3 regions of the Bacillus sp. EB V-12 genome follow, and region 2 is predicted to be linked to each of the others. Evidence: riboswitches for the same ligand, from Rfam matches in the RefSeq annotation. Region 2 holds a riboswitch; each other region holds the start of a gene.
What was found. Region 2 has a riboswitch for S-adenosylmethionine ahead of ACZDYH_RS21940 (methionine ABC transporter ATP-binding protein). Riboswitches for the same ligand answer to the same signal wherever they lie in the genome.
Positions count from the first base shown of each region.

Region 1: it holds a riboswitch for S-adenosylmethionine, as region 2 does, so the genes downstream of both, ACZDYH_RS02120 (bifunctional homocysteine S-methyltransferase/methylenetetrahydrofolate reductase) here and ACZDYH_RS21940 (methionine ABC transporter ATP-binding protein) in region 2, are expected to answer to the same signal.
Region 3: it holds a riboswitch for S-adenosylmethionine, as region 2 does, so the genes downstream of both, ACZDYH_RS10005 (Na+/H+ antiporter NhaC family protein) here and ACZDYH_RS21940 (methionine ABC transporter ATP-binding protein) in region 2, are expected to answer to the same signal.

Region 1 covers NZ_JBUXJL010000001.1:405,176-415,074, forward strand. The annotation lists gene metC (cystathionine beta-lyase) at 1-275, opposite strand, end outside; gene metI (cystathionine gamma-synthase/O-acetylhomoserine thiolyase) at 272-1,384, opposite strand; SAM riboswitch class I at 1,479-1,589, opposite strand; SAM riboswitch class I at 1,793-1,902, shown strand; gene ACZDYH_RS02120 (bifunctional homocysteine S-methyltransferase/methylenetetrahydrofolate reductase) at 1,973-3,805, shown strand; gene metH (methionine synthase) at 3,805-7,203, shown strand; gene murG (undecaprenyldiphospho-muramoylpentapeptide beta-N-acetylglucosaminyltransferase) at 7,222-8,280, shown strand; gene ACZDYH_RS02135 (DUF3966 domain-containing protein) at 8,475-8,735, shown strand; gene ACZDYH_RS02140 (nucleoside 2-deoxyribosyltransferase) at 8,831-9,205, shown strand; gene ACZDYH_RS02145 (hypothetical protein) at 9,285-9,773, shown strand; gene ACZDYH_RS02150 (hypothetical protein) at 9,808-9,899, opposite strand, start outside.
Region 2 covers NZ_JBUXJL010000008.1:23,717-33,615, forward strand. The annotation lists gene pruA (L-glutamate gamma-semialdehyde dehydrogenase) at 1-731, shown strand, start outside; gene ACZDYH_RS21935 (cysteine hydrolase family protein) at 1,002-1,547, opposite strand; SAM riboswitch class I at 1,790-1,896, shown strand; gene ACZDYH_RS21940 (methionine ABC transporter ATP-binding protein) at 2,020-3,039, shown strand; gene ACZDYH_RS21945 (methionine ABC transporter permease) at 3,029-3,694, shown strand; gene ACZDYH_RS21950 (MetQ/NlpA family ABC transporter substrate-binding protein) at 3,716-4,570, shown strand; gene ACZDYH_RS21955 (HXXEE domain-containing protein) at 4,735-5,202, opposite strand; gene ACZDYH_RS21960 (DUF3926 domain-containing protein) at 5,265-5,456, opposite strand; gene ACZDYH_RS21965 (ArsA family ATPase) at 5,449-6,630, opposite strand; gene ACZDYH_RS21970 (MarR family winged helix-turn-helix transcriptional regulator) at 6,707-7,189, opposite strand; gene ACZDYH_RS21975 (YiaA/YiaB family inner membrane protein) at 7,421-7,657, shown strand; gene gatC (Asp-tRNA(Asn)/Glu-tRNA(Gln) amidotransferase subunit GatC) at 7,799-8,089, shown strand; gene gatA (Asp-tRNA(Asn)/Glu-tRNA(Gln) amidotransferase subunit GatA) at 8,105-9,562, shown strand; gene gatB (Asp-tRNA(Asn)/Glu-tRNA(Gln) amidotransferase subunit GatB) at 9,577-9,899, shown strand, end outside.
Region 3 covers NZ_JBUXJL010000002.1:648,020-657,918, forward strand. The annotation lists gene ACZDYH_RS09980 (sodium-dependent transporter) at 1-1,158, shown strand, start outside; gene ACZDYH_RS09985 (hypothetical protein) at 1,187-1,345, opposite strand; gene ACZDYH_RS09990 (murein hydrolase activator EnvC family protein) at 1,447-2,712, opposite strand; gene gltP (glutamate/aspartate:proton symporter GltP) at 3,208-4,482, shown strand; gene ACZDYH_RS10000 (ribonuclease FAU-1 family protein) at 4,551-5,069, shown strand; SAM riboswitch class I at 5,190-5,295, shown strand; gene ACZDYH_RS10005 (Na+/H+ antiporter NhaC family protein) at 5,390-6,706, shown strand; gene ACZDYH_RS10010 (lmo0954 family membrane protein) at 6,888-7,244, shown strand; gene ACZDYH_RS10015 (PspA/IM30 family protein) at 7,292-7,954, shown strand; gene liaF (cell wall-active antibiotics response protein LiaF) at 8,061-8,801, shown strand; gene ACZDYH_RS10025 (sensor histidine kinase) at 8,801-9,856, shown strand; gene ACZDYH_RS10030 (response regulator) at 9,853-9,899, shown strand, end outside.

The DNA.
Region 1 (9,899 bases), on a different contig from region 2:
TGATCACCTTGTGAAAGAAGGAGGAATGCAGTGGAAATCGCTGCAATGCCTGATGCAAAGGCGAATCCTTTTGTTCCGCCTTCTAATAAAGCAATGATATCTTCAAGAGCTTCACGAGTTGGATTTCCTGACCTGCTATAGTCATATTTTCCGAACGTATCTACATCAAACTGGTGAAAAGTTGATGTATTATAAATAGGAACGTTCACAGCGCCTGTTTGCGAGTCGTGTTTATATTGGTTGTGTAGTAAGAGTGTATCTATAGAATAGCTCATATTCTTACACCTTCTTTTACGAGTTTAATGGCTTGCTTTAAGTCTTGAATTAAATCGTTACTATTTTCAATGCCAACTGAGAATCGAAGAAGACGATTGCATACGCCGTTTGCTGTTCTAATTTCTTCAGGAATATCAGCATGTGTTTGCGTTGCTGGATAAGTCATTAAACTTTCTACACCACCAAGACTTTCGGCAAATGTAATTAAGGATAAAGATTGTAAGAATGGATTAATCCAAGCTTCATCTTTAAGGCGGAATGAGATCATGCCACCTCTTCCTGGATAAAATACATCTGTCACCCCGTCCTCATCATTTAAATACGCAACAACTGCTTTCGCATTTTCTTCATGTTGCCTCATGCGAAGCGCTAACGTTTTCATACCGCGAATTAATAACCATGAGTCAAATGGGCTTAAAACTGCACCTGATGCATTATGATAATGAGCGATTTCCTCGCAAAGTTCCTTTCCTTTTGCAACGACAAGCCCGCTTAGTACATCGTTATGTCCCCCTAAATATTTCGTTGCGCTATGAAGTACAATGTCAGCACCTTCTGTTAATGGTTGCTGTATATAAGGTGTGTAGAAAGTGTTGTCTACAATAAGAAGTAGTCCGTTCCTTTTCGCTACAGTTGCGACAGCAGCAATATCAGTAACTTGCATTAATGGATTAGTTGGAGTTTCTATGAAAATAGCCTTCGTTTCAGTTGTGATAGCTTGCTCAATTTGTTTAATAGACTGTGTATTTACGTATCTACATCGAACATTCCACTTTTTTTCATGCTCAGAAAATAATCGATACGTTCCCCCGTATAAATCTTCAGATACAATAAGTTCGTCTCCAGAGCGGAATAGAGAAAGGACGAGGAGAACAGCCGCCATCCCTGAACTACAGGCATAACCTTGTTCGCCATATTCTAAGTCTGCAATCGCCTGTTCTAAAAGACCGCGAGTTGGATTGCCAGTTCGTGAATAGTCAAAGCCAGTAGATTTACCAATTCCTTCGTGACGATAAGCGGTTGAGAAATAAACTGGTGGATTAACCGTTCCAGTTGTAGTTTCACTGCGATTTCCGATTTGTGCTAGTTTTGTTTCGATTGTTGACATGTGAAAATTCCTCCTTTTTAAATTGAAACATTAAGTGAATATAAAATAAAAAAAGCCTTCTAAGAAGAAGGCTTTCGGTTTGAATAGAGTCTTCTTCTCATCTGTCAAATCTTTCACAATTTGCTGGAATTAGCACCTTATTAACAAAATGTTAATGGTTGCTGAGGCGTCACAGGGCCAGTCCCTCTACCTCTCTAGATAAGAATGTTCGTATGAAATTTTTATTATGTTTTTAACTTTACAATAAAATATAACTGAATTGCAACTTTATTTTAAATAATTTTTATTTTTCCGCAAGTGTCATTGACTTTTACTTTTGTGCATGCTAAATTTATTAAAAAATTAACAAACATTGTTAAAAGGGGAACGCATTTCCTTTTAGCTACATAAATAAAATAATAAAGACAACTCTTATTGAGAGCGGTGGAGGGAAAGGCCCTGTGAAACCCGGCAACCTTCAAACGAAATGTTTGAAACGGTGCTAATACCTGCAAAACGAATGTTTTGCATAATAAGAGGAGGAACGATTATGTCCCCCTCTTCAAAGTGAAGAGGGGGTTTTTATATTGATAGAAATGAGGGAGAGTCGTGAAATTACTAGATTTATTATCAAAAGGAATTGTAATAGGTGATGGTGCGGTTGGGACGTTATTGCATTCACATGGTTTGCAAAGTAGCTTTGAAGAATTGAATGTATCTGATCCAGACTTAATTATATCGATTCATAAACAATATGTAGCTGCTGGAGCAGATGTAATTCAAACGAATACGTATGGAGCAAATGAGGCGAAATTACGTATGTATGGTTTAGAAAATCAAGTTACAGAAATTAATAGAGCGGCAGTAAAACTGGCGAAAGCATCTGTGACAGATAAAAATGCAATTTTAGGAACAATTGGTGGTATGAAACATATCGGAGCTGTTACAACGACTGATATGGAAAGAGAGTTTATGTTACTTGAACAGGCAGGGGCTTTACTAGAAGAACAGGTTGATGGATTACTATTAGAAACTTTTTACGATGAATTTGAATTACTTCATGCCGTTAAAGTATTGCGTAAGCAAACGAATATTCCAATTGTTGCGCAATTAGCGTTACATGAAGCAGGTACGACTCAAAATGGAAATGATGTCAATGAAATATTAAAGCAACTTATAGATTACGGTGCAAATGTTGTTGGATTGAATTGTCAACTAGGGCCGCTTCATATGACGGAAGCTTTCAAAATGATATCGATTCCTCAAAATGGCTATTTATCAGCATACCCAAATGCAGGCCTCCCGAATTATGTGGATGGACGTTACGTATATGAGGGAAGCCCAGCTTATTTTGAAGCGATGACACCGAGATTTATTGAGCAAGGTATTCGTTTATTGGGTGGTTGTTGTGGTACGACTCCAGAACATATTCAAAGTATGAAGCGCGCTGTTGCGAATATTACCCCTGTAATAGAAAAAGACACGATTCAAAGGCCGAAAGTCGTTCATACGCATGAGAAACGTTCGAAGGCTCACGTCACTCTAGCAGAGAAAGCGAAAAAACAAACGACAGTTGTAGTGGAATTAGATCCACCGAAAACGTTAGATACACAGCGTTTTTTTGAAGGAGCAAGAGCGTTAAAAAGAGCGGGAGCAGATGCTATTACTCTAGCAGATAATTCATTAGCATCGCCTCGTGTTTCTAATATGGCGATGGGTGCGTTATTAACGAAGCATGATATCCCAGTATTGACGCATTTAACGTGTAGAGATCATAACGTCATTGGACTACAATCTCATTTGTTAGGTTTATCGGCGTTAGGGATGGAAGAAGTGTTAGCTTTAACTGGTGATCCAGCGCGCGTTGGTGATTTTCCCGGTGCCACTTCTGTATATGATTTATCCTCTATTGAGCTTATTAAAATGATTAAAGAAATGAACGATGGACGTTCAATTTTAGGGAAATCAATTGGACCGGCGACAAGGTTTTCTGTAGGCGGCGCATTTAATCCTCACGTGAGGCACTTAAAAGCAGCGGTTAAGCGAATGGAACGAAAAATAGATGCTGGAGCGGAGTATTTTTTAACTCAGCCAATTTACGATATCAAGTTAATTGAAGAAGTGTATGAAGCGACAAAGCATTTGGAACAACCTATTTTTATTGGAATTATGCCGTTAGTAAGTAAGCGGAATGCAGATTTTCTTCATTTTGAGGTGCCGGGTATTACTCTTCCTGAAGAAATAAGAGAGAGAATGGATGGACATGAAACGAAAGAGGCAGCAATTGAGGAAGGGATCCGCATTTCACAAGAATTGGTCGACGCAGCGATGAAATATTTTAATGGTATTTATCTTATTACACCATTTTTAAAGTATGAAATTACAGAACATCTTGTTAAATATGTAAGAGAAAAGCAAGAAGTGAAAGAAGGTATTAATTGATGAAGTGTATAGAAGAAAAATTAAAAAATAGCATTTTAATATTAGATGGTGCAATGGGGACAATGATTCAGCAAGAGGATTTAACTGCTGAAGATTTCGGAGGAGAAGAGTACGAGGGCTGTAATGAATATTTAGTGGAAACAAGACCAGACGTTATTTTAAAGATTCATAAAGCTTATATTGAAGCTGGAGCGGATATTATTGAAACAAATACATTTGGGGCAACGAATATTGTACTAAGTGATTATGATCTGTCTCATTTAGATGAAGAACTAAATGAAAAGGCAGCACTTTTGGCGAAGCAAGCTGTTAAAGAAAGCGGGAAGGAAGTATATGTTGCGGGAGCGATGGGACCAACAACGAAAGCAATTAGTGTTACAGGTGGTGTGACTTTTGAAGAATTGATTGAGGCTTATACAAGGCAGGCACGAGGATTATTAAAAGGAGCAGTTGATGTATTACTCGTTGAGACGAGTCAAGATATGCGTAACGTGAAAGCAGCTTATATTGGAATTCAAGCCGCTTTTGAAGAACTGAAAAAAACGGTTCCTATTATGATTTCAGGAACGATTGAGCCAATGGGAACGACTCTGGCTGGGCAAACAATTGAAGCTTTTTATTTATCAGTAGAACATATGAAACCATTATCTGTTGGGTTAAACTGTGCGACTGGTCCGGAGTTTATGAGGGACCATATTCGTTCACTATCTGATTTATCGGAGTGTTACATTTCTTGTTATCCAAATGCAGGTCTTCCTGATGAAGATGGACATTACCATGAATCTCCATCTTCTCTTGCTGAAAAGGTGAAGCGATTTGCTGAAGAAGGATGGGTTAATATTATTGGTGGTTGTTGTGGCACGACACCAGAACATATAAAAGCAATGAAATCCGCGCTAGCATCTCTTAGGCCTCGTGACCATCATGAGAGAGAAGGACATGGAATTAGTGGATTAGAAGCACTGCAATATGATGAGTCTATGAGACCGTTATTTGTAGGTGAAAGAACGAATGTTATTGGGTCACGTAAATTTAAACGCTTAGTAGCAGAAGGGAAATTTGAAGAGGCTGCTGAAGTGGCAAGAGCGCAAGTGAAGAAAAATGCTCATATTATTGACATTTGTATGGCAGATCCTGATCGCGATGAAATAGAAGATATGGAAAACTTCTTAGCAGAAGTTACGAAAGTTTTAAAAGTACCGATTATGATTGATTCAACAGATGAAAATGTGATGGAGCGAGCTCTTACTTATATTCAAGGAAAAGCTGTTATTAATTCAATTAATTTAGAAGATGGAGAAGAACGATTTAAAAAAGTGACACCGCTTCTTCAGAAGTATGGTGCCGCTATAGTTGTAGGAACAATTGATGAAGACGGTATGGCGGTTAGTGCGGAACGAAAGATAGAAATTGCGAAAAGAAGCTATGAATTACTTACAAAGAAGTATGGGATACGCCCGTCAGATATTATTTTTGATGCACTTGTGTTTCCAGTAGGGACAGGTGATGAAGAATATATTGGCTCAGCGGCAGCGACTATAGAAGGAATTCGCCTTATTAAAGAAGCGTTACCAGAGTGTTTAACGATTTTAGGTGTAAGTAACATATCATTTGGTTTACCACCGGCTGGACGTGAAGTATTAAATTCAGTTTTTTTATACCATGCTACGAAAGCAGGATTAGATTACGCGATTGTGAATACGGAAAAATTAGAACGCTATGCGTCGATTCCAGAGGAAGAAAAACGCCTTGCAGATGCATTACTGTTTGAAACGACGAAAGAGACGTTAGAAGAATTTACAAAATTTTACCGAGTTGCTAAAAAGAAAGATGTCGTTGTGCAAGAAACGTTAACGCTTGATGAAAGACTAGCAAATTATATTGTAGAAGGTACGAAACAAGGATTACACGAGGATTTAAGTCTTGCACTTGAAGAAGGAAGAAAACCTCTTGATATTATTAACGGTCCGCTTATGACAGGGATGGACGAGGTAGGACGACTATTTAATAATAATGAACTTATTGTTGCTGAAGTATTGCAAAGTGCCGAAAGTATGAAAGCCGCTGTAAGCTATTTAGAGCCACATATGGAATCTAGTGATAGTGCGAAAAAAGGGAAAGTATTGTTAGCAACTGTAAAAGGTGACGTGCATGATATTGGGAAAAATCTCGTTGAAATTATTTTAGCGAATAACGGATATGAGATTATTAATTTAGGAATTAATGTACGTTCGGATCGAATTGTTCAAGAAGTACAAGAAAAGAAGCCGGACATTATAGGCCTTTCAGGTTTATTAGTAAAATCAGCGCAACAAATGGTAACGACTGCTGAAGATTTAAAAGCGGCAAATATTGATGTGCCCATTGTTGTAGGTGGTGCAGCGTTAACGAGAAAGTTTACAGATAATCGGATTTCACCATCATATAAAGGACTCGTTTGTTATGCGAGTGATGCGATGACGGGGCTCGATATTATTAATAAGCTTCAAAAAGAAGAAGAGCGTGAGAAGATGAAGCAGGATAAAAAAGAACGTCATCTTCATATCGTAAAAAAAGAGGAGAAGAAAGTAGAAATTCCAGCAGTAATTGAGCCATTACCAAAATCAGAGGTTATGGTGCCTGATTCAACAAAACGAATTGTATTACGAGATGTTCCCGCCCTTCATCTCGCACCATTTCTGAATAGACAAATGCTACTTGGGCATCACCTTGGATTAAAAGGAAATGTGAAGAAGCTTTTGAAAGAGGGAGATAAGAGAGCACATGAATTAAATGATTTAATAGATGAATTATTGCAGGAAGGACAATCTTGGTTAAAGCCGAAAGCAGTGTATCAATTTTTCCCAGCGCAAAGCGACGGACAAAACATTGTAATATATGATCCAGAAGATCATACGCGTGTTATAGAGCGTTTCACATTCCCTAGACAAGGAAAGGCTCCCTATCGTACTTTAGGTGATTATTTGCGCCCAATAGGAGATGAGATGGACTATGTTGCTTTCTTATCTGTTACGGTTGGGGAAGGAGTTCGGGATATTGCTGAAGAGTTGAAGGCGAAAGGTGATTACCTACGTAGTCATGCCATTCAATCGTTAGCGCTTGAATTAGCGGAAGGACTTGCTGAAAAAACACATATGCTCATTCGTGACCGCTGGGGCATTCCGGACTCACCTGAACTGACGATGGAAGAACGTTTCCGTACGAAATATAGAGGAATACGAGTGTCATTTGGTTATCCGGCGTGTCCAGAACTTGCAGATCAAGAAAAGCTATTTCGCTTAATTCATCCAGAGGAAATAGGTATTTCATTAACAGAAGGATTCATGATGGAGCCAGAAGCGTCCGTAACGGCTATGGTATTTTCTCACCCTGAGGCAAGATATTTTAGTGTATTATAGTCTAGAAGGGGGAGACGTATGAAGAAAATAGTCTTTACAGGTGGCGGTTCGGCAGGACATGTAACACCTAATTTAGCCATTATCCCATATTTACAGGAAGACAACTGGGATATCTCTTATATTGGTTCTCACCAAGGTATTGAGAAAACGATTATAGAAAAGGAAGGCATTCCCTACTATAGTATTTCGAGTGGAAAGCTACGTCGTTATTTTGATTTAAAAAATATAAAAGATCCTTTTCTTGTAATGAAGGGGGTTATGGATGCGTATGTAAGAATTCGAAAACTAAAACCAGATGTGATTTTTTCAAAAGGCGGTTTCGTATCTGTACCAGTCGTAATTGGCGGATGGCTAAATAGAGTACCAGTTTTATTACATGAATCTGATATGACGCCAGGACTAGCAAACAAAATTGCGCTTCGTTTTGCTTCGAAAATATTTGTTACATTTGAAGAAGCTGCGAAACATTTACCGAAAGAAAAAGTAATTTATACAGGATCTCCTGTACGTGAAGAAGTACTAAAGGGAAATCGTGAAAAAGGTTTAGCATTTTTAGGCTTTTCACGTAAAAAGCCAGTTATTACAATCATGGGAGGAAGTTTGGGCGCAAAAAAAATTAATGAAACGGTTCGATCCGCGTTACCAGAACTTCTGAAAAAATATCAAATTGTTCACCTTTGCGGAAAAGGTAACCTTGATGAAAGTTTACAAAATAAAGAAGGATATAGACAATTTGAATATGTACATGGAGAACTGCCAGATATATTAGCGGTAACAGATTTTGTTATTTCACGCGCGGGCTCCAACGCAATTTTTGAATTTTTAACATTACAAAAGCCGATGGTTTTAATTCCATTATCGAAATTTGCAAGCCGTGGAGATCAAATATTAAATGCAGAGTCCTTTGAAAGACAAGGATATGCCTCCGTATTATATGAAGAAGATGTAAATGTAAAATCTCTTATAAAGTATGTCGAAGAATTAAGTCAAAATAATGAGAAGTATAAAACAGCACTAAAAAAATATAATGGAAAAGAAGCAATTAAAACGATCATTCAAAATATTTCAGAGGCATGATGAAACAATCATGCCTCTTTTAGTAGGGTGAAAGATTCCAAGAATTGATATTTTTATGTTACAATAAAGTGAAACTTTAATCAGTTGGGTGCATCCCACATCTAACTTCTTTACTGTTACTGAATTTTGAGGAGGGAGTCTTACTGCCCTCAAATAGCGGGATAACAAATGGGTTAATAGGGAAATTCCAATTAATGAGGCGTGAAAATACGAATGGATTAGGAGTGACTGTGTTGGAGCTAAGTCTCTATGAAAATACTGCACTTATTATATGCTTTGTGTTGTACGTTGGTAGTGTTATTGTTTATATTTCAAGGAAATTTTCGCAAGAAAGAGAGCTTGAAAAGTCAGAGATAACAGCTGAACTAGAAATGTTAGCTGATGAAAGTTATAAAAAACAAAAAATAAAAGAAGACCATGAAGCATCCCATCATTTAAACGCAAATAAGTTTTAAAGATGGGGATTTTTTTTGAAGTTGTTCTTTATTGTAGCTATAACAAATAACGCTAAAAAGGAGTTTCCCCATACATAATGAAGGAGTGTATATAAATGAATTTTTATATCGCCTCAGGTTTCCAAAATAAACATCTTGTACGTTCCGTAGCAAATGAACTGAAACATGCAGGATGGCACCATACATATGATTGGACCAAAAATGAAAGAGCAGCGAATGAAGAACAATTAAGAGAAATTGGTCAGGCAGAACAAAATGCTGTAAAAGAAGCGGATGTATTTTTACTTATATTAGATGGCGGAAACGGGAGCCATACAGAGTTTGGAATGGCGATTGCACTAGAGAAAACGATATATGTATATCATGCAGGAAACCCGCTCCAAACAACGTTCTATCACTTGCCAGAAATAAATATTTTTGAAGGAGATGTAGCTGAGTTTGCATCTTATGTTATAAATCATGTGAAATAATAGTAACTACCTAAAAGGTTATAAAAGTGATCTTTTGGGTACAGTGATGATAAGAAACGTATATAAAGGAGTACATAATATGAAATTAGAAAATGGATGGGAAACGAGCTTTTTAGAAGTCGTACAAAATAGTGAATTTAAGAAAGAGGCACTTCTTAGTCAATTGCTTTGTCAGGATAGTGAAGAAGTAGAAGAGCTTGTGGATGATTACGGCTACGAAGAACTTGTTGAACGTGAACATGATGATGAGTTAGCTGAAATCTTAGGAGAAGAACTTTTTAGTGAGATGGAACGCCAAGTATTCTTATCTTCAAACCCAGAAGAAAAATTGATTTCATTCGTCAATGGATTAGGTTTTCATGTGTTAGATTGGATCGTTCTTCTTGAAACAGAATTTGGTATTGATAGTGCAAACTTTACATCAGATGCTGTGAAGGTGTTAGAAAAGCGTTTCAGACAGTTTCCATACATAGAGGACAAGACAATTTTTGATATGACATTTGGAGAATCGATGGATGTATTAGAATCTGTTACAGGATTACAACTAAAGGAAAAGATGAACGTATAATGAAAAAAGAACGTGATTGGATCACGTTCTTTTTTTACATAATAATAATTTTATCATCTAGTTTTGTCTGCCCGGTAAGAAGTGCGTTTAAATATTCCACTTTTCTTATACAAGCTTGTATATGTC
Region 2 (9,899 bases):
TAAACCCAGGACAAATTTGGTTAAAACGCGTTATCGCTGAAATGGGCGGTAAAGATACAATCGTTGTTGATAAAGAAGCAGATCTTGAATTAGCAGCTAAGTCTATCGTTGCATCAGCATTCGGATTCTCAGGACAAAAATGTTCTGCATGTTCTCGTGCAGTAATCCATGAAGATGTATATGATCATGTATTAAATCGTGCTGTTGAATTAACAAAAGAATTAACAGTTGCTAACCCAGCAGTATTAGGTACAAACGTGGGTCCTGTTAATGACCAAGCTGCATTCGATAAAGTAATGAGCTATGTTGCAATTGGTAAAGAAGAAGGTAGAATCTTAGCAGGTGGCGAAGGAGACGATTCTAAAGGCTGGTTCATCCAACCAACAATCGTTGCTGACGTTGCAGAAGATGCTCGCTTAATGAAAGAAGAAATCTTCGGACCAGTAGTAGCATTCTGTAAAGCGAAAGACTTCGATCATGCACTTGCAATTGCAAATAATACGGAATACGGTTTAACAGGTGCTGTTATTACTAACAACCGTGACCATATTGAAAAAGCACGCGAAGACTTCCACGTTGGTAACTTATACTTCAACCGTGGATGTACTGGTGCAATCGTAGGTTACCAACCATTTGGTGGCTTTAACATGTCTGGTACAGACTCTAAAGCTGGTGGACCTGATTACTTAGCACTTCACATGCAAGCAAAAACTACTTCTGAAACTTTATAAGAAATAGTAGAGGAGCTCTTCACAGAATGTGAAGAGCTCCTTTTAAAATTGAAATCCTATATATTACCATCGTTCGAAGGGAATGAGCTAAAACCTATTAATAGCGGGATAAACATGCGAACAGAAATAAAATGATGAGAAAAGTTGACTTATTAGTCATATTTTTTAGTATTCATTTTGAGAATTTCCTGTATAATACAATTTGAAAGAAAATCTATGGTTCGACAAGGAACACTCCTTTCGGTTTTGCTCACTGAAAGGAGTGTTTTTTTATGTAGCTAAAAATTCTTGCGTGCTTATTACATTTGCATATACACCATTTAAACTAGCTAAAATTGTATTGTGAATGTAAACAGCTGGTATAGTAGCGTTCTTAAAAGAAAGGTCTTTTGTAGCACAAGCATCATGTATAACGGTACATTGAAAGCCAAAATCGAATGCAGCCCTTACTGTAGCATCGATACACATATGAGTCATCATCCCACATACAACGACATGTTCAATATTTAAACGTTTTAATTGCTCTAGAAGATTAGTTTCTCGGAAGCTATTTGGATAATGTTTGACTATAACTGTTTCTTCTCTAAGTGGACGTACGCTTTCGTGAATATGTACACCTTCTGTATTAGGTAGGAAAAAAGTAGCGCCATCTTTTATAGCTACGTGTTGGATATGAAAAATAGGTTCGCTGTTTGTTCTAAAGTGTTGTAATAACTGATTAGCATATTCGCTTGCTTCTACTGGATTACGCAATTCCATCTTTCCATTTGGAAAATAATCGTTTTGAATATCGATGAGTAAAAGAGCTGTTTTCATATATTTATCTTCCTCCGAGTTTCATATTCAAATAAATTTATTCAATTCGTAGAGAAGATTCTCCTGTTTAAAAATATGAGGAAGAAGAATTTTAAATAACCTTGAAAGTTACTATTTTCTCATGAATTTTCATCTGAAAATTTTAATAAAGGAATAATTAATATTTTTCTAAAAAATGTATTGACTCTTATTATTCTGAGTTCTATAATGAGAATTAATTAAACGACAATTAAATCGATACATTCTTATCCAGAGAGGTGGAGGGACTGGCCCTACGATACCTCAGCAACGGGTTTTTTTAATACCGTGCTAACTCCAGCAAGCCATATAAAGGCTTGGAAGATGAGAAGATGTGAATGAGTACATATAAGTGCTCTCCTTCTTATCTTTATGGTTGATAAGAAGGAGAGCACTTTTTATTTTACCTCGAAAGCTCTGCTTCAAGTTTTTACAGCATATAGGAGGGGAAAAAATGATTTCTTTTAACAATGTAAGTAAAGTGTATGAATCAGCTGGGCAATCTGTTCATGCGGTAGAGGATGTAACATTATCAGTTGAGAAAGGCGAAATTTTTGGCATTATCGGTTTTAGTGGCGCTGGAAAGAGTACGTTATTACGCCTAGTAAATATGTTAGAGAGACCGACGGCAGGAACGATTTCAATAGATGATAAAGATATTACATCATTATCGACGAAAGAATTACGTAAACTAAGACAAAGAATCGGAATGATCTTTCAAAGTTTTAATTTATTTAATTCAAGAACAGTATTTGGAAATATTGCTTATCCATTAAAGTTAGCGAAAGTACCAAAGAATGAGATAAAAGAAAGAGTAAATGAACTGCTGAAGTTTGTAGGGTTAGAAGATAAAGCAAACTATTACCCAGAGCAGCTATCAGGTGGACAAAAGCAACGTGTGGGCATTGCTAGAGCACTTGCGACATCGCCAGATATTCTTATATGTGATGAGGCAACATCAGCCTTAGATCCAGAAACAACGACAGAAATTCTAAACTTATTAAAGAAAGTAAATAGAGAATACAATTTAACAATTCTTCTTATTACACATGAAATGCATGTTGTGAAAGAAATTTGTCACCGTGTAGCTGTAATGGAGAAGGGAAAAGTTATTGAAGAAGGAAAACTGTTTGATGTTTTCACGCAACCAAAAACAAAGACGACTCAAAACTTTGTACGTTCTGTCATTAATGATCATTTACCGGAAAGTGTTCTAGCGAAAATTCAAAATGGTGGTCAAATTTATCGTCTAACATTTACTGGTGAGGAGACAGGACAGCCGGTACTATCATATATCGCAAAAAACTATAACGTCGATGTAAATGTACTGTACGGAAATATTATTGAACTTCAAAATGTGCTATTTGGAAATCTTCTTGTAGAGTTGCAAGGGGAGCAGAGGGAAATTCAAAAAGCATTACAACATCTAAGACTGCAAGTGCAGCTGAAGGAGGTAGAAGCTCATGCGAGTTGATTGGAGTATATTTTGGCCGCGCATACTAGATGCGACGGGGGATACCCTCTTAATGGTAATTGTAACCCTTATATTTGCTACAATTCTTGGTATACCGCTAGGTTTACTTTTATATGTAACGAGAAAAGGAAACTTTTTAGAAAATAAATGGGTCTTTTCTATTCTTAACATCATAATTAATACAATTCGTCCGGTACCATTCATTATCTTTTTAGTAGCGTTAAGTCCACTAACGAGAAGTGTTATCGGAACGACGATTGGAACAGCAGCAGCAATTTTCCCGATGACCTTAGTCGCATCAATTGGTATTGCTAGAATGGTTGAAACAAACCTTGTTTCCGTTCCGAAAGGAGTAATTGAAGCAGCGCAAGCAATGGGCGCCTCGCCAATTAGAATTGTTTTTGAAATCCTTGTACCAGAAGCGTTAGCACCATTAATCTTAGGTGTCACATTTATGACAGTTGGTTTAATTGAATTTTCTGCAGTTGCTGGGCTTGTCGGTGGTGGCGGTCTTGGTGATTTAGCAATGACATATGGTTATCAACGTTTTGATACATCAGTTATGTTCGTAACGGTCGTGTTACTTATTATTCTCGTACAGATAGCTCAAAATTTAGGGAATTACTTTGCGAAAGTCTTGTTACGCAGATCATAAAAAGGAAGAGAGGAAAAGAAAATGAAGAAAATTTTAGCATTTGCATTATCAGCGATTGTAGGAGTCTCAGCATTAAGCGGCTGCTCAAGTGGAGACACGGGTGCAGGAGCGAAAGAAAAAGTAGTTCGCGTCGGTGTAACTGGAACGGATGGAGACGCTTGGGAAATTTTGAAGAAAAAAGCTGAAAAAGAAGGGATTAAGATTAAACTGGTGGAGTTCTCCGATTACACAACGCCAAATAAAGCGTTAGCTGATGGAGATATTGAACTAAACTCATTCCAGCATATTGCGTTCTTAGAGCAATTTAAAAAGGAACATAAGTTAGATATTACAGCTGTTGGTACAACACAAATTGCACCAATGGGTTTATACTCTGAAAAATATAAGAAATCAAATGAAATCCCAGATGGTTCAGAAATTGCAATTCCAAACGATCCAACGAACCAAGCACGTGCATTAAAACTTCTTGATGCAGCTGGATTATTAAAGCTGAAAAAGGATTTTGGTCTATTTGGAGATCCAAGTGGTATTGCTGAAAATCCGAAGAAATTAAAAATTACACCGGTTATCGCACAGCAAACACCTCGTGTGTTAAAAGATGTAGCGGCATCAGTTATTAATAACGGTGTTGCTGGTCAAGCTGGATTAGATCCAGCGAAGGATCCTATTTTCTTAGAAGATCCAAAGAATGAAAATGCGAAGCCTTATATTAATATTTTCGCAGCTCGTACGAAAGATAAAGATGATCCAACACTGAAAAAAGTAATTGAATTATACCATTCAAAAGAAGTAACAGATGCAATTAAGAAAGAAACAAATGATGGTTCAATTTCAGTAGATCTTTCACTTGAGGAGCTTGAAAAAATCGTAAAATAATTATTGGGTTTAATGGACTAACAGAAGGAACCCCTCCGCTGTTAGTTCGTTCAACATATAAACTTAACAAACAAACCCTAATTCTGTACCTTCCAATTTTGTATAACGTAGAATCCAATGTTTGTTAAGTAGAGTAATGGACCAGGAGTTTTCCTGGTCTTTTTTTATGAATGAAAATAGCTAGCGAACAGTAAGGTAATCCAAATTATAATGGGATAAGAAAATAAGCTGAAAAGGAGTGTAATTACGAATTGCTTTTGATGAATTAAGTGTTTTTTGGATAAAAAAAAGAAAATAGAAAAGAGAGTAATGAAAAATGCTGATATGACGCCGGGGTTATAGGAGCGATAAATGAAAAACAAAATAATATGTTGAACAGAGTTGAAGAAGATGGCCCCTTGTATAAAAATAATCCAGCATATAGAAGACAAGAAGTTAAGTTGATATAGAAAGACGATAAGTAATACAAAGATTGTTAATACGGAAATGGCAATGAAAAATTGTTGGCTAGTTATAAGACGGATTGAAAATTGATTAGCAAGGTATTGTGGCATTTGGAAAGCTTCTTCAAGGTTATGAATGAAAAATAATAAGGGAATGATCCAGAGTATAGTAGTCGAATGTTTTTTCATCAATTTACATCACTCCAATAAAGTATAGAAAGCCCAAAAAAAGGCCCTCTATACAGAGATGGTTATTCAATTATGATATTTTTTAAATTAACTTCATGATGCTCTCGTTCTTTCAGATAAGCAGCTAGTTCCTCTTGTAAAATATTTAATATTTGCTTAGCGGATTGCTGGATTGGATTAGGTAGCTCTTCTAATATATGCATCCCGACTTTTACTTTTGTACGAATTACCCTTCGTAGTAATTCCTCATGCATGGACTACACCTCCAAACCGAATATTTAGTACATCTTCATCAAATTTTGCTCCTTGAATAGAAAGGTGTGTTAATGTTTTTGGTAACGTGATGTTCCGTTTAACAGAACCCGCTCGAATAATAAGTTCATCACCTTTTTGATTTAAGGAAAGTTCACTTTTGTTTGAGAAGGGAATGGACAGAACGAAAATATACTCATCGCCATCCTTTTTTACATATTGAGTGCGCCCGTTAAATTTCACTTCTGTAGGGGAATGATCAGTTTTAAATAAAGAATCTCCTACACGTTCTAACATAGACAAACCAACAACTTCTTGTTCAAACATTGGAGCTTCGTAAATAGGAAGGGGTTGAAAACTATCTTGAATTAATGTTTTATATTTCTTCTGTGTATCTTTCCATGCCTGAAAATAAGGATCGGTGACAGTGTTAGGGATGACGCGGTTAATCATAATGGCATCTACGTTATAATCGTATAAATTTAAATAAGTAAAGCTACGCTGAGCTTCTTTAATGACCATTTTTTCAGGATTTACAACGATGCGGATACTTGTTACTTCTCGGTTTGATAAAATATCTCTCATTTCTCCGAGCTGTTCAAGTGTATTTGTTAATTCGTCCATAATATCATCGGTTGGAAGAGGGACACCAAGGAGTGGTTGAGCTACAGGACGAACGACTTTTAAAACTTTTCTTTTAATAGGAAACAATTTTTCCATCCACCAGCCGAGCATGTCTGGAAAGCTTAGCATTGCTAATGTTTCTCCTGTTGGAGCACAATCAATAATGATAACATCATATGTGTTTTGTTTATAATAATCGAGTACGCGAAGTAAGCTAATTAAATCTTCCATACCAGGAAACATCGTTAATTCTTCTGTTGTAATATCATCGGCTGCTTTGGAAGTGAAGAGTAGTGTAATATATTTCTGTAATTTTCCCCATCCTTTTTCCATCTCATAAATCGTATTAATTTCTTGTGCCCACAAATTTTCACGAATTTCTAATGGCTCAGAAGATAGCTTTATACCAAATGAATCTCCTAAACTATGAGCGGGATCTGTACTCATGACTAAAGTTTTTAATCCTTGTTTTGCGCTTTGAATTGCTGTTGCTGCTGAAATGCTAGTTTTTCCTACGCCGCCTTTACCTGTATACAAAATAATTCTCATCATTCATATCTCCTTTGTTTCGAATATCGAATATTACGAGTGTCGAAGTAAATGATTGAATAAAAACCCAGATAGGGTTTTATTCAATCGGAATGTTTTTCATTTTAGGTGTAGAAACTTTTTCTTCTGTTTTTTGCTGTGACGTAGCAATGTGATTCATAATCTTTTGGAAGATTTGTAGTAAGAATGCTTTTTCTTCTTCTGACAATGCTTCTGTCACTAAGCTAAAGTAGTGGGCTGCATTTTGTTTTACTTCTTGAACGAGCATTACGCCGTTTTCTGTTAACCGAATTAATACAATACGTCGGTCGTTTTCATCACGGTAGCGCTCAATATATCCCTTTTTTACAAGGCGATTTACAACGCCCGTCGTTGTACTCATCGGTATATCAAGAAGGTCAGCAATTTTCGTCATTGTAATATCTGTATTTCGTTCCATCCAAAGTAAACAAAATACTTCTGTTTTAGAAAGTGTTAAATCTAGGCTTACCCATTCTTCAGGATAGAAAAGTTTCTTGGCGTTATCTAGCAGTAAGTCTAAAAAATGTTCATATTGCAACAATTAATTCCACTCCCGTATATTTCGAGGTTCGTAATATTTATTTTTATTTTATGTAGAATAGAAAAAATTGTCAATGATTTTAATTATTTTTTCAGATTAGACAGAAAACTTTCTTTAAAATAGTATTCTTTTATGATAGATTTATAAATATAAAACTAGAATTTACATAAAAATCCATCATGGTAAATATACTTATCTATAATGGGTATACAGCTAACGAGGGGGAGAACGATGAGAAGACGTAATACGCAAGCGTTCACATTTTTAGCATGGACTTCATTTGTTTGTGCGCTTTCAGGTATGCTAATTGGGATTTATACGTTAGATGAAACGCTTAGTGTAAAAGGATACTATTTAATTGGAACATTATTTTTAACGATGTCTTGTTTTGTATTACAAAAAACAATTCGTGATAATGAAGAAGATAACGAGAGATTTCCAAAAAATAAACCGTTAGATAAAGAGTAAATTGTAAAGAAAGGCATTTGCCTTTCTTTTTTTATGTAAAAATGGCGTAAGTACTCTGTGTTGACTTGCTTGAAGTACTGAAAATTTGGTATCATCAATAGTATTGTAGATTGAACGATATATTATGGAGGTGGCCTAGCCGTGTCAAGAATTTCCGTTGAGAATGTAAAGCACGTAGCACATTTAGCACGTCTTGCAATTACTGATCAAGAAGCAGAAAAATTTCAAAAACAACTAGATGCAATTGTTACATTTGCAGAACAGTTAAATGAATTAGATACAACAGATGTAAAACCAACAACTCATGTATTAACTATGAAAAATGTTATGCGTGAAGATGTACCAGAAAAAGGTTTACCAGTTGAAGAAGTATTAAAAAATGCACCGGATCACAAAGATAATCAAATCCGTGTTCCAGCAGTATTAGAATAGAGGAGGGGAATTTCGATGTCATTATTTGATCATTCAGTATCAGAGTTACATAAGAAGTTAAACAACAAAGAAATTTCCGTTACGGATTTAGTAGAAGAATCTTACAAACGTATTGCGGATGTTGAAGATAACGTAAAAGCTTTTCTTACATTAGATGAAGAAAATGCACGCGCAAAAGCGAAAGAATTAGATGCAAAAATCGGCGCTGAAGATAATGGTTTATTATTCGGTATGCCAATTGGTGTAAAAGATAACATTGTAACTAACGGTCTTCGTACAACTTGTGCAAGCAAAATATTAGCAAACTTCGATCCAATTTATGATGCGACAGTTGTGCAAAAGCTAAAAGCTGCTGACACAATTACAATCGGTAAATTAAACATGGACGAGTTCGCAATGGGTTCTTCAAATGAAAACTCAGGATTCTACGCTACGAAAAACCCATGGAACTTAGATTACGTTCCAGGCGGATCTAGTGGTGGTTCTGCAGCAGCTGTAGCAGCAGGAGAAGTACTATTCTCTCTAGGTTCTGATACGGGTGGTTCTATCCGTCAGCCAGCTGCATATTGCGGTGTTGTAGGTTTAAAACCAACTTACGGACGCGTATCTCGTTACGGATTAGTAGCATTCGCATCTTCACTTGACCAAATCGGACCGATTACACGTACAGTAGAAGACAATGCATACTTATTACAAGCTATTTCAGGTATTGACCGCATGGATGCAACTTCTGCAAACGTTGAAGTTGGAAACTATTTAGCTGGTTTAACAGGCGATGTTAAAGGTTTACGCATTGCTGTACCGAAAGAATACTTAGGCGAAGGTGTTGGCGAAGAAGCTCGTGAGTCAGTACTAGCTGCTTTAAAAGTATTAGAAGGTATGGGCGCAACTTGGGAGGAAGTATCTCTTCCACACTCTAAATACGCTCTAGCAACGTATTACTTACTATCTTCTTCTGAAGCATCTGCTAACCTTTCACGCTTTGATGGCGTGCGTTACGGTGTTCGTTCTGATAATGTAAATAACTTATTAGATCTTTACAAAAACACACGTAGTGAAGGTTTCGGTGATGAAGTTAAACGTCGTATTATGCTTGGTACATTTGCTCTTAGCTCTGGTTACTATGATGCATATTACAAAAAAGCACAACAAGTACGTACATTAATTAAGAACGACTTTGAAAACGTATTTGCTAACTATGATGTTATTATTGGACCAACAACACCAACTCCGGCATTTAAAGTGGGAGAAAAAGTTGACGATCCAATGACAATGTATGCAAATGACATTTTAACAATCCCAGTAAACTTAGCGGGTGTTCCAGCGATTTCAGTTCCATGTGGATTCGGTGCTAACAACATGCCACTTGGTCTACAAATCATTGGTAAACACTTCGATGAAGCGACAATTTACCGCGTTGCACATGCGTTTGAGCAAGCAACAGACTATCATACAAAAAAAGCAAGTCTGTAAGGAGGCGAGCATAGATGAATTTAGAAACAATTATTGGTTTAGAGGTTCACGTTGAGTTAAAAACAAATTCGAAAATTTTCTCTGCGAGTCCAACAGAATTCGGAGCGGAGCCAAATACACAAACAAGTGTAATTGACTTAGGATACCCAGGGGTACTTCCTACTTTAAATAAAGAAGCAGTTAACTTTGCGATGAAAGCTGCAATGGCATTAAACTGTGAAATCGCAACGGAAACGAAGTTTGACCGTAAAAACTATTTCTATCCAGATAACCCGAAAGCTTACCAAATCTCTCAATTTGATAAGCCAATTGGTGAAAATGGTTGGATTGAAATCGA
Region 3 (9,899 bases), on a different contig from region 2:
AGCACGCAAAAAGAGGCCGTTACAGCTTATAAAGTACTAGTGCCAAATAGCAAAGTATATCCTTGGATTGGTCGTATGGGAGTTGTTACTTGTTTTAGTGTACTATCTTTTTATAGTGTTGTAGGTGGATGGATTTTACTTTATTTATATTATAGTGTGACAGGAAGTTTCTGGAATGGTGCAGCTGATTATGGACAATTGTTCGGTGAAACGATTTCAAATCCATTAAGTGCGATTGGAGCACAATTTATCTTTATGCTTTGTACGATTTTTGTTGTAAGTAAAGGTGTAGAGAAAGGTATAGAAAAGGCAAGTAAGTACATGATGCCGCTATTATTTATTTTATTTATTGCGATTATTGTTCGTGCGTTAACACTCGATGGTGCTTTTGCTGGAGTAGAGTTCTTCTTAAAGCCAGATTTTTCAAAGCTTACAGCAGATACAATTTTATATGCGATGGGACAATCTTTCTTCTCGCTAACTGTAGGTGCCTCGGTAATGGTAACGTATAGTTCGTATTTAAAGAAAGAGGAACATTTAGCGAAATCGGCAACATCTATTGTAAGTTTAACTGTTTTTGTTACAGTACTTGCAGGATTAGCAATTTTCCCAGCGATTTTCGCATTAGGAGTAAAACCAACTGAAGGACCAGGATTACTGTTTATCGTCCTTCCAGCAGTATTTGCAAAAATACCATTTGGTCAATTTTTCTTTATTATGTTTTTAATTTTATTCTTCTTTGCGACTTTAACATCAGCAATTTCAATGCTTGAAATTGTAGTAGCATCTGTTGCGAAAGGTAATGAGAAGAAGCGTCCGTCAGCATCATTATTAATTGGTATTCTTATTTTTGCAGTCGGTATTCCATCAGCGTTATCATTTGGGATTATGAGTGACGTGAAAATATTTGGGAAAACGTTCTTTGATTTAGTCGACTTTTCGGTAAGTAACGTATTGCTACCGTTAGGAGTACTAGCTATTTCATTATTTGTACCAAATAAAATGAGTAAAGAATTGTTGATGAAAGAATTAGAAGTGACGGAAACGAAAGGGAAAACGTTATTTAACATTTGGTTCTTCTTACTTCGTTATGTTATTCCGGTAACTGTAATAATTGTATTTTTAAATGCGATAGGTGTATTTAAAATGTTTGCATAAAAAAAAGGCGGGGATCTCCCGTCTTTTTTTATGTTGATGAATGTAATAGACGATTATACGCTTTATAGGCTGTGGTGACTGCGAGGAATGAACCGATTAAAAATAAAACTGAGCCGCCAAATGTAAATATTCGGCCAATATACGTTCCTCTAGCTTCTTCTATTTTTTGTTGTAATTGCGTATTCATATGGATCACCTCGTCAACTATAGGCATTTAGTTATAGTCTATGTAGAACGCCTATATTGTGTGAAGTGTAAATGAAAAACCTCGGTAGGCACCGAGGTTTTTTATAATCCGATATAAGGAGATGGGTCAACTGCGTTTGTCTTGCCGACATTCCATTCTCCAAGATGAAGTTCGAAGTGTAAATGTTGTCCGTATGATTGGCCCGTATTCCCCATAAATCCAAGCTGATCGCCTTGTTTTACAGTTTGTCCATTCGATACAGAACGACTATTCATATGAGCATATACTGTCGTATATGTTTTTCCGTTTATACGGTGAGATAAATACACTACGTTTCCGTAACTAGATGATAATTCTGAGCGAATAACAACGCCATCTGCAGCAGCGATAATTGGAACCGTTCCCGAAGCAGCGATGTCAATTCCTTTATGGTTATCTAAAGAACGTACACCAAATCCGGAAGTTTTTGATCCAGCTGCTGGTTTGATAAAACCACCGATATTTGTATCATGTGGTGTTGGGGCCGCTTGAGCAGATTTAGTAGCTTGTTGTTTGCGAGCCTCTTCTGCCTGGCGGGCTTCTTCCGCTTTACGAGCTTCTTCCGCCCGTTTTTCTTCTTCAATTGCTTTTTGAACAGCTTGACGTTGATTTTCTAAAATGCCCTTGGATTCTTCTAATCCTTCAATCTCTGAATCTACTTTTGCTACTTTCGTATGTAGATCGTTAATAAGAGTTTGTTGCTGCTGTTGATTATTTTGTAATTCTTGTTGTTTTTGTTCTAGTTTTTGTTCAGAGTCTTTCAGTTGTTGTTCTTTTTTCTCAACAGCCTCTTTTTCTGTCGTTACAGCATTTTGATCAGATGTTTGTTTTTTTACAATATCTGTATCGTTGTTTAATATTAAACTTACGGAGTACATATTATCAACAAGATCAGCAATGTTTGTAGAGTTTGTTAATACTTCTGTAATGATATTTGTACGCGGTTTTTCTTGCATAGATTGTAATCGTTGTTTAATAACTTCCTGACGTGTATCTATGTTTGTTTGTAATTGTTCTATATGTTTCTTTTTGTCAGTAATTACTTGTTGTGTTTTGCTAATTTCTTTTTTTGTATCGTTTAATTCAGTCTCATTTTTATTAATGGAAGTAGTTAATTCATCGATTTTCTTCTGTAATTCTTGAATTTCTTTTTCTATTTGTTCTTTCTCGACTGATTTATTTTGTAAGTCACTTTGTTTGCCTTCTAATTCAGATTGAATGTTAGATAATTTATCTTGATTCGTTTCAGCGTATACGGGTGAAAGTAACGGGGAAGCAAAAATCGTTCCTGCTGCTAAAACGCTAAACGCTGCAAATTTCTTTTTCATTGTTGTCTGACTCCTTTCCCTATGAATGTTATATATCATAAGAAGAAGGGTGTCTATCGTTGTAATCATAATGTAAAGAAAATTTTATAAAATTGCTAAGTTTTGTCGGAATTTATCATTTTTCAACTGTAATTGTCATAGTGCTTACATTTTATTCATATGTGTAACAAAGGTAAATTTTGGGATTTATCTGTGGAATGAAGGAGGAAAGTAATCGTTTTTATGAGGTGAAATATTACTTGGAAAGCTAATAAAACACTAGTAAGGAATCGTTCTCATGTTAGGTTTTCTAACATTGGTCTGCTTTTTGTCAAGAAAATTATTTGTGTTCGGGCAAAGTTATTTTGTTGTCAGATTTAAATTTTTGATTTATGATTTTTAACAGGGACAAAATGTAGTGAATTGTCGAATAATATGTAATACTCTTAATTTCTTAGTTTTATAGAGATAGAATGAGAGATAGAGTGACACATCGAAGAGGGGGTTACAACAAATATGAAAAGAATAGGACTTGCATGGCAAATATTAATAGGACTTGCGCTTGGTATTGCGGTTGGTGCGATTTTCTTTGATAATCCAGCTGTTGTGAAGTACTTACAACCAATTGGTGATATTTTCATCCGATTAATTAAAATGATCGTTGTACCGATTGTTGTAGCAAGTATTGTTGTTGGGGTTGCTGGTGTTGGCGATGTTAAAAAACTAGGTCGACTAGGCGGAAAAACAATTCTTTACTTTGAAATTATTACAACAATTGCAATTATTGTTGGTCTATTAATAGCGAATATTTTCCAACCAGGAAAAGGCGTAAATATGGAGCAGTTAACAAAGACAGATATTTCGAAATATACACATACGACAGAGCAAGTACAAAGTCATTCATTTGCAGATACATTTGTAAATATTGTTCCAACGAACATTATGAAGTCGTTAGCTGACGGAGATATGCTTGCTATTATCTTCTTCTCTGTACTATTTGGTTTAGGTGTAGCAGCGATTGGTGAAAGAGGAAGACCAGTTCTTCAATTTTTCCAAGGTGTAGCTGATGCAATGTTTTACGTAACAAACCAAGTTATGAAATTTGCACCATTTGGTGTGTTTGCACTAATTGGTGTTACAGTTTCTACATTTGGTCTTGCTTCATTAATTCCGTTAGGGAAATTACTAATTGTCGTATATGGAGCAATGATTTTCTTCGTCGTAGTTGTCTTAGGACTTACAGCGAAAATATTTGGAATTAACATTTTCCAATTCTTTAAGATTTTAAAAGACGAGCTGATCTTAGCGTATTCTACAGCAAGCTCAGAAACAGTTTTACCAAAAATCATGGAGAAAATGGAGAAATTCGGTTGCCCGAAAGCAATTACATCTTTCGTTATTCCGACAGGTTATTCATTTAACTTAGATGGATCAACTTTATATCAAGCAATTGCGGCTATTTTCTTAGCGCAAATGTACGGTATTGATTTATCTATTACACAACAAATTACATTGTTGCTTGTATTAATGGTTACATCAAAAGGTATCGCAGGTGTACCGGGCGTATCATTCGTTGTATTATTAGCGACACTTGGTACAGTAGGTATTCCACCTGAAGGCTTAGCGTTCATTGCTGGTATTGACCGTATTTTAGATATGGCTCGTACAGCAGTTAACGTTGTAGGAAACTCTTTAGCAGCTGTAGTTATGTCTAAGTGGGAAGGTCAATATGACGCTGAAAAAGGACAAGCTTATTTAAAAGAGATTTCTGAAAAGGGTCAAGCGGCTTAATTATAATATGAACAAGCTCTCACATAATATGTGGGAGCTTTTCTGTATATAGAAGAGGAGCAGACATAATGAAACGAAAATATGGTGACGGTTCTTCGTGGAAGAGACTAATAGAAAAGAGTTATACGGTTAAGCAAGTGGAAGAGGGAATGCTCGGAATACTGGATATAAAAAAGGTGAGAGAGCCTAGTTGTAAAGAATATGATGGTAAAGAAATTTGTATTGCAAGTGATGGGTATACGTGGGTTCAATATTTCATTAATGGAAAGAACTTTGCGATTACCGCTATGTTAGATGATAGGCACAATTTAGTGCAATATTATATTGATGTGACGAAAGAATATGAAATAGACGATCGTGGTTTACCGTATTTTGATGATTTATATTTAGATGTAGTATTATTACCCAGCGGTAAGGTGTATATATTAGATGAAGAAGAGCTAGAGGATGCTTATAAAAGTGGCGATGTCACGAAGGAAGAGTATGAGTTAGCTTGGTACACTACGAAATGGATATTAGCAGCAATAAAAAATAGTGAATTTTATTGGATTTCAATATTGGAAGAAGAAATCGAAAAGTTAAAATGATTGTTGTATTCGAATTTTTGTATAATTACCAAAAAAATCTATACAAAAAATAATTGACTTTTGTTTTGTAAGCGAGTAAAGTTAGGGAAGAAATTATTATTAAAAAATAAATATGAAACCTTCTTATAAAGAGAGGCGGAGGGACTGGCCCTACGATGCCTCGGCAGCGGACTCGATTTCAGAGTGCTGTGCCAAATCCAGCAAGCATGTGCTTGAAAGATGAGAAGAGCGTTTCTTATAGATGTATAAGACCTCTTCTCATCGGAAGAGGTCTTTTGTTATTCATTAGAAAAAGGTTGAAACTAGGGAGAGATGGTACTTTGAAAGAAACGAGAGGAAATGGTTTAGCTTTATTACCACTTGGGATATTTTTGGCGCTATTTATTGGTTCTGGAATTATTACAGGTGATTTCTATAAATTGCCGATACTTGTAGCGATTTCAATTGCTGTAGGAGTCGCTTTAGTGATGAATCGTAAAGAAAGTTTTAATGTGAAAGTAGAGCGGTTCGCTAAAGGTGCAGGAAATCCGGATATCATGATTATGGTATTAATTTTTGTGCTTGCAGGTGCATTTTCTGAAACTGCTAAAGGAATGGGCGGAGTAGACTCAACTGTTAATTTAGCGTTAACTATTTTACCGCCAGGATTTATCGTAGCTGGAATCTTTGTTATTGGTGCATTTATTTCATTAGCGATGGGAACTTCAATGGGAACAATTGCAGCATTAGCGCCGATTGCTGTAGGTATTAGTGGTCAAACCGATATCTCAATTGCGCTTGCAATGGCTACTGTTGTTGGCGGAGCGATGTTTGGTGATAATTTATCATTTATTTCAGATACAACAATCGCAGCTGTTCGTTCACAAGGAACAGAAATGAAAGATAAGTTTAAAACGAACTTTTTAATTGTGTTACCAGCGGCTATTATTACAATTGTACTATTAGTAATAGTTACTTCAGGAAGTGACACGCAGATTAAAGCACATAGCTTTGATTGGATAAAGATTTTACCGTACGCAGGAGTACTTATTACAGCGCTACTTGGCTGGAATGTACTTATTGTATTAACTGGTGGAACTGTACTATCTGGTGTTATCGGCCTTATAGATGGAAGTTACACGTTAGAAAGTTTCTTTAAAAGTGTAACGACTGGAATGGGCGGTATGATGGAGTTAGTATTACTTGCTATATTAATTGGCGGTATGGTTGAATTAATCCAATATAATGGTGGTATTCAATATTTAATGAATGTATTAACACGTAATATTCGTTCGAAAAAAGGAGCGGAATTTGGTATTGCTGGTTTAGTGAGTATGACGAATATGTGTACAGCGAATAATACGATTTCAATTATCTTTACAGGCCCGCTTGCAAAAAATATTGCAGATCAATATGAAATAGACCCTCGTAAATCAGCGAGTGTATTAGATCTTTTCTCATGTTGTGTGCAAGGATTAATTCCGTACGGTGCCCAAATGTTAACGGCAGCAGGATTTGCAGCGTTATCTCCGGTTGAATTGTTGCCATATGCATTTTATCCAATCTTAGTTGGAGTATGTGGGATTGCTTCTATTTTAATTGGGTTTCCAAGGTTTTCGAAAGTAGCTGAGAAAAAAGAGTATCATAAAACAGCTTAATTTAATATGAATGTTAGTAATTAAAAAACGTGCAGAGGATAGACTCTGCACGTTTTTTTGCGTAAAGGGCTGAATATGACTCGGTCTTAAGTCTGAGTTAAAAACGGTTCTTAAGCTCGTTATGGAAAGATGAAAAAATAGTTAAGATAAGAGTATCAAATCGAAGGGAGGCAAGCACAAGATGAAACAATTTCTAGCGTTTATCGCAGCCGGTATTTTGGCTTTAATTGCTCTTGGTAGTCTTGCTGGTATTGTAGGATTTGCAATCGGAGCAGGAGTTGTATATTGGAGCTATAAATCATTTGTGCGAGCTAAATCATTTTTTGGAAAGTTAGCTTGGGGGATTGTTGGTTTAATCGGTTTATCCATTGCACTTTCTCATTCGCCAGCATTAATCGGTATCGCTGCTTTAGTGGTTTTATACTACGGATACCGTGAGTGGAAAAAAGAAAAAGATGTAGTTGTTGAATCTGCTCCAGAAAGTTCTAAACCATATAGCAACTTTGAAGATGAGTGGAACAAATTAATGAAAAACTAAAACAATAAATCAAATTATAATTAAAGTAGAAGAGAGGAAGATTTATAATGAAACAATCTTTATTCGGACGTGTACGCGATGCAATTTTAGCTGATTTTCATAACGTGTTAGATGAGAAGGAAAGAAAAAATCCAATTGCGATGTTAAACCAATATTTACGTGATAGTGAGCGTGAAATAACAAAAATTGAGAAGTTAATTGAGCGTCATAAAACATTAAAATCTAACTTTGCTCGTGAGCTTGAGCAAGCACGTTATTTCGTTAATAAAAGATCAAAGCAAGCTATCATTGCTCAAGAAGCAGGCGAATTGCAATTGCACGAACGTGCGTTAGAAGAGGTAGCTTATTATGAAGGTCAAGTAACTCGATTAGAAGAAATGTATGCAGGTGTTGTAGAGCAAATTGATGAGTTAGAGCGTCGTCTTTCTGAAATGAAAAATAAATTAAAAGAAATGCACGCAAAGCGTATGGAACTAATGGCACGTGAAAATATGGCACATGCAAATCGTCGTATGAATACTGCGATGCATAAAATGGATGAAAATAATCCGTTCTTACGATTTGAAGAAATTGAAGATCACATTCGTGACTTAGAAACTCGTATGAATGAAGAGCATGAGCGTGATACATTTGATATGAAAATTGCAAAACTTGAGCGTGAAATGAAAGAAAAGAATGATGTATCGTTAACGAAAGAGTTAACAAAATAATAGTAGTATATTATAAAACAGGCTTATGATATAGTGATAGGAGAAAAGGTGTTGGAAAGCAATGCCTTTTCTTCTATGTATATGTGACAAGAAGGGGGGAGCTGAAATGAAGAAACATTTTTCAAAGACACAATTAATGGGGATGCTCCTCATCATATTTGGATTCGGTCTTTTTCTTGATATGATACTTGGACATTTTGAACCAGGTGGTCTCATTTTTGCATTTATTATGCTTATGTTTGGAAGGCATTATCGTAAAAAGAATCGTTATGTACGGGGAAATGTATTTTTATTTGTTGGTGGTATCGTATTTTTATTTTTCTTATTTTCATCAGCAGCATTTGTTCTTGTCGTATTTGCTTGTTTAGCTTTAATTGGTTATCAATTGATTCAACAAGGGCATCAGCAAAAAGCAATGAAGGTTGAAATTAAAGAAAAAGGGATTATAGACGAAGAGAAGCAAATATATCGTACAGAAACATATTTGAAAAATATGTTTGTAGGCAATGTGCGAATGATGGATCATATTTATGAACTTGAGGATATTAATGTTCAATATGGTGCTTGTGATGTGGAAATAGATTTAACAACTGCTATGATTCCAGAAGGGGAAACGGTAATTGTTATTCGGGGTGTCGTTGGTAATATTCGTTTATATGTGCCGTATGATATTGAACTTTCTTTAAATCATTCTGTTATTGTCGGACGTGTGCTCTTGCCAGGTCATGAAGAGACAGGGTTTAACCGCAATGTTACATTTAGAACAGAGCAGTATAAAGAGGCTCCTCGACGTATTAAAATTATTTCTTCGCTTGTCGTAGGCGACACGGAAGTGAGGAAAGTATAATGAAGAAACAAAAAAATATTTCGTGGATGTATATTCGTTATTCTATGTTGTCCTCTGTTAGTATCGCACTCATTTGTACAATTGTATATGTATGGAAAAGCGAGCAACAAGTGTATGATTTATTATGGAAGGAATCCATCGCTTCTGTTCCAATTGGCTTGTTTATTATGACTACAAGTTTACTTATCGGGGGAATTGTAGGATATGCAATCGGTTATTATATAGAGCAGCGTATACAAGGATTAAATACTTTTCTATTTGAAGTAGAGCGAGGGAATTTTCCGAGCGATGTTTCGTTTACTGCAGATGATGAATTTCATGAAGTGGAACGAAAAGTAATCGTTCTGGCTCGTCGATTAGAGGAGCAAGCTGGACTCTTTCAAAAAGTAACGAATGAACGAGCTCATTGGAATGAAGAGATGAGACAAGAAGCGATTTCTCAAGAAAGGCATCGTTTAGCAAGGGAGTTGCATGATTCAGTAAGTCAGCAGCTTTTCGCAATGTCGATGATGATGTCAGCGATTAATGAACAAATAACTGAATTTCCAGATGTGACAAAAAAACAATTGCAACTTGTTGAAAATATGGTTGTAAATGCTCAATCAGAAATGAGAGCATTGCTCCTTCATTTACGTCCTGTACAATTGGAAGGTAAGAAACTGACAGAAGGTATAGAGGAATTATTAACGGAATTATCGCGAAAACAACATATGAAAATTGAATGGCTTATTGAGCCAATAGAATTAAAAAAAGGTGTAGAAGATCATTTATTCCGTATTGTGCAAGAAGCGCTATCAAACACGTTGCGACACGCGAAGGCAAAGAAAACAGAAGTGCGCCTTCGAAAAATTGATCAATATGCGATTTTAAAAATCATTGATGACGGCGTTGGGTTTGAAGTAGGGGTTAATAAGGCTGGTTCATATGGCCTAAGATCGATGCAAGAGCGTGTTCATGAAATTGGTGGGACACTTAAGGTACTTAGTTTCCCGGCCAAAGGTACACAAATAGAAGTAAAAGTACCGATTATGATTGAGAGAGGGGGAGAAGTATGATAAAAGTATTGCTTGTCGATGATCATGAAATGGTTCGTATGGG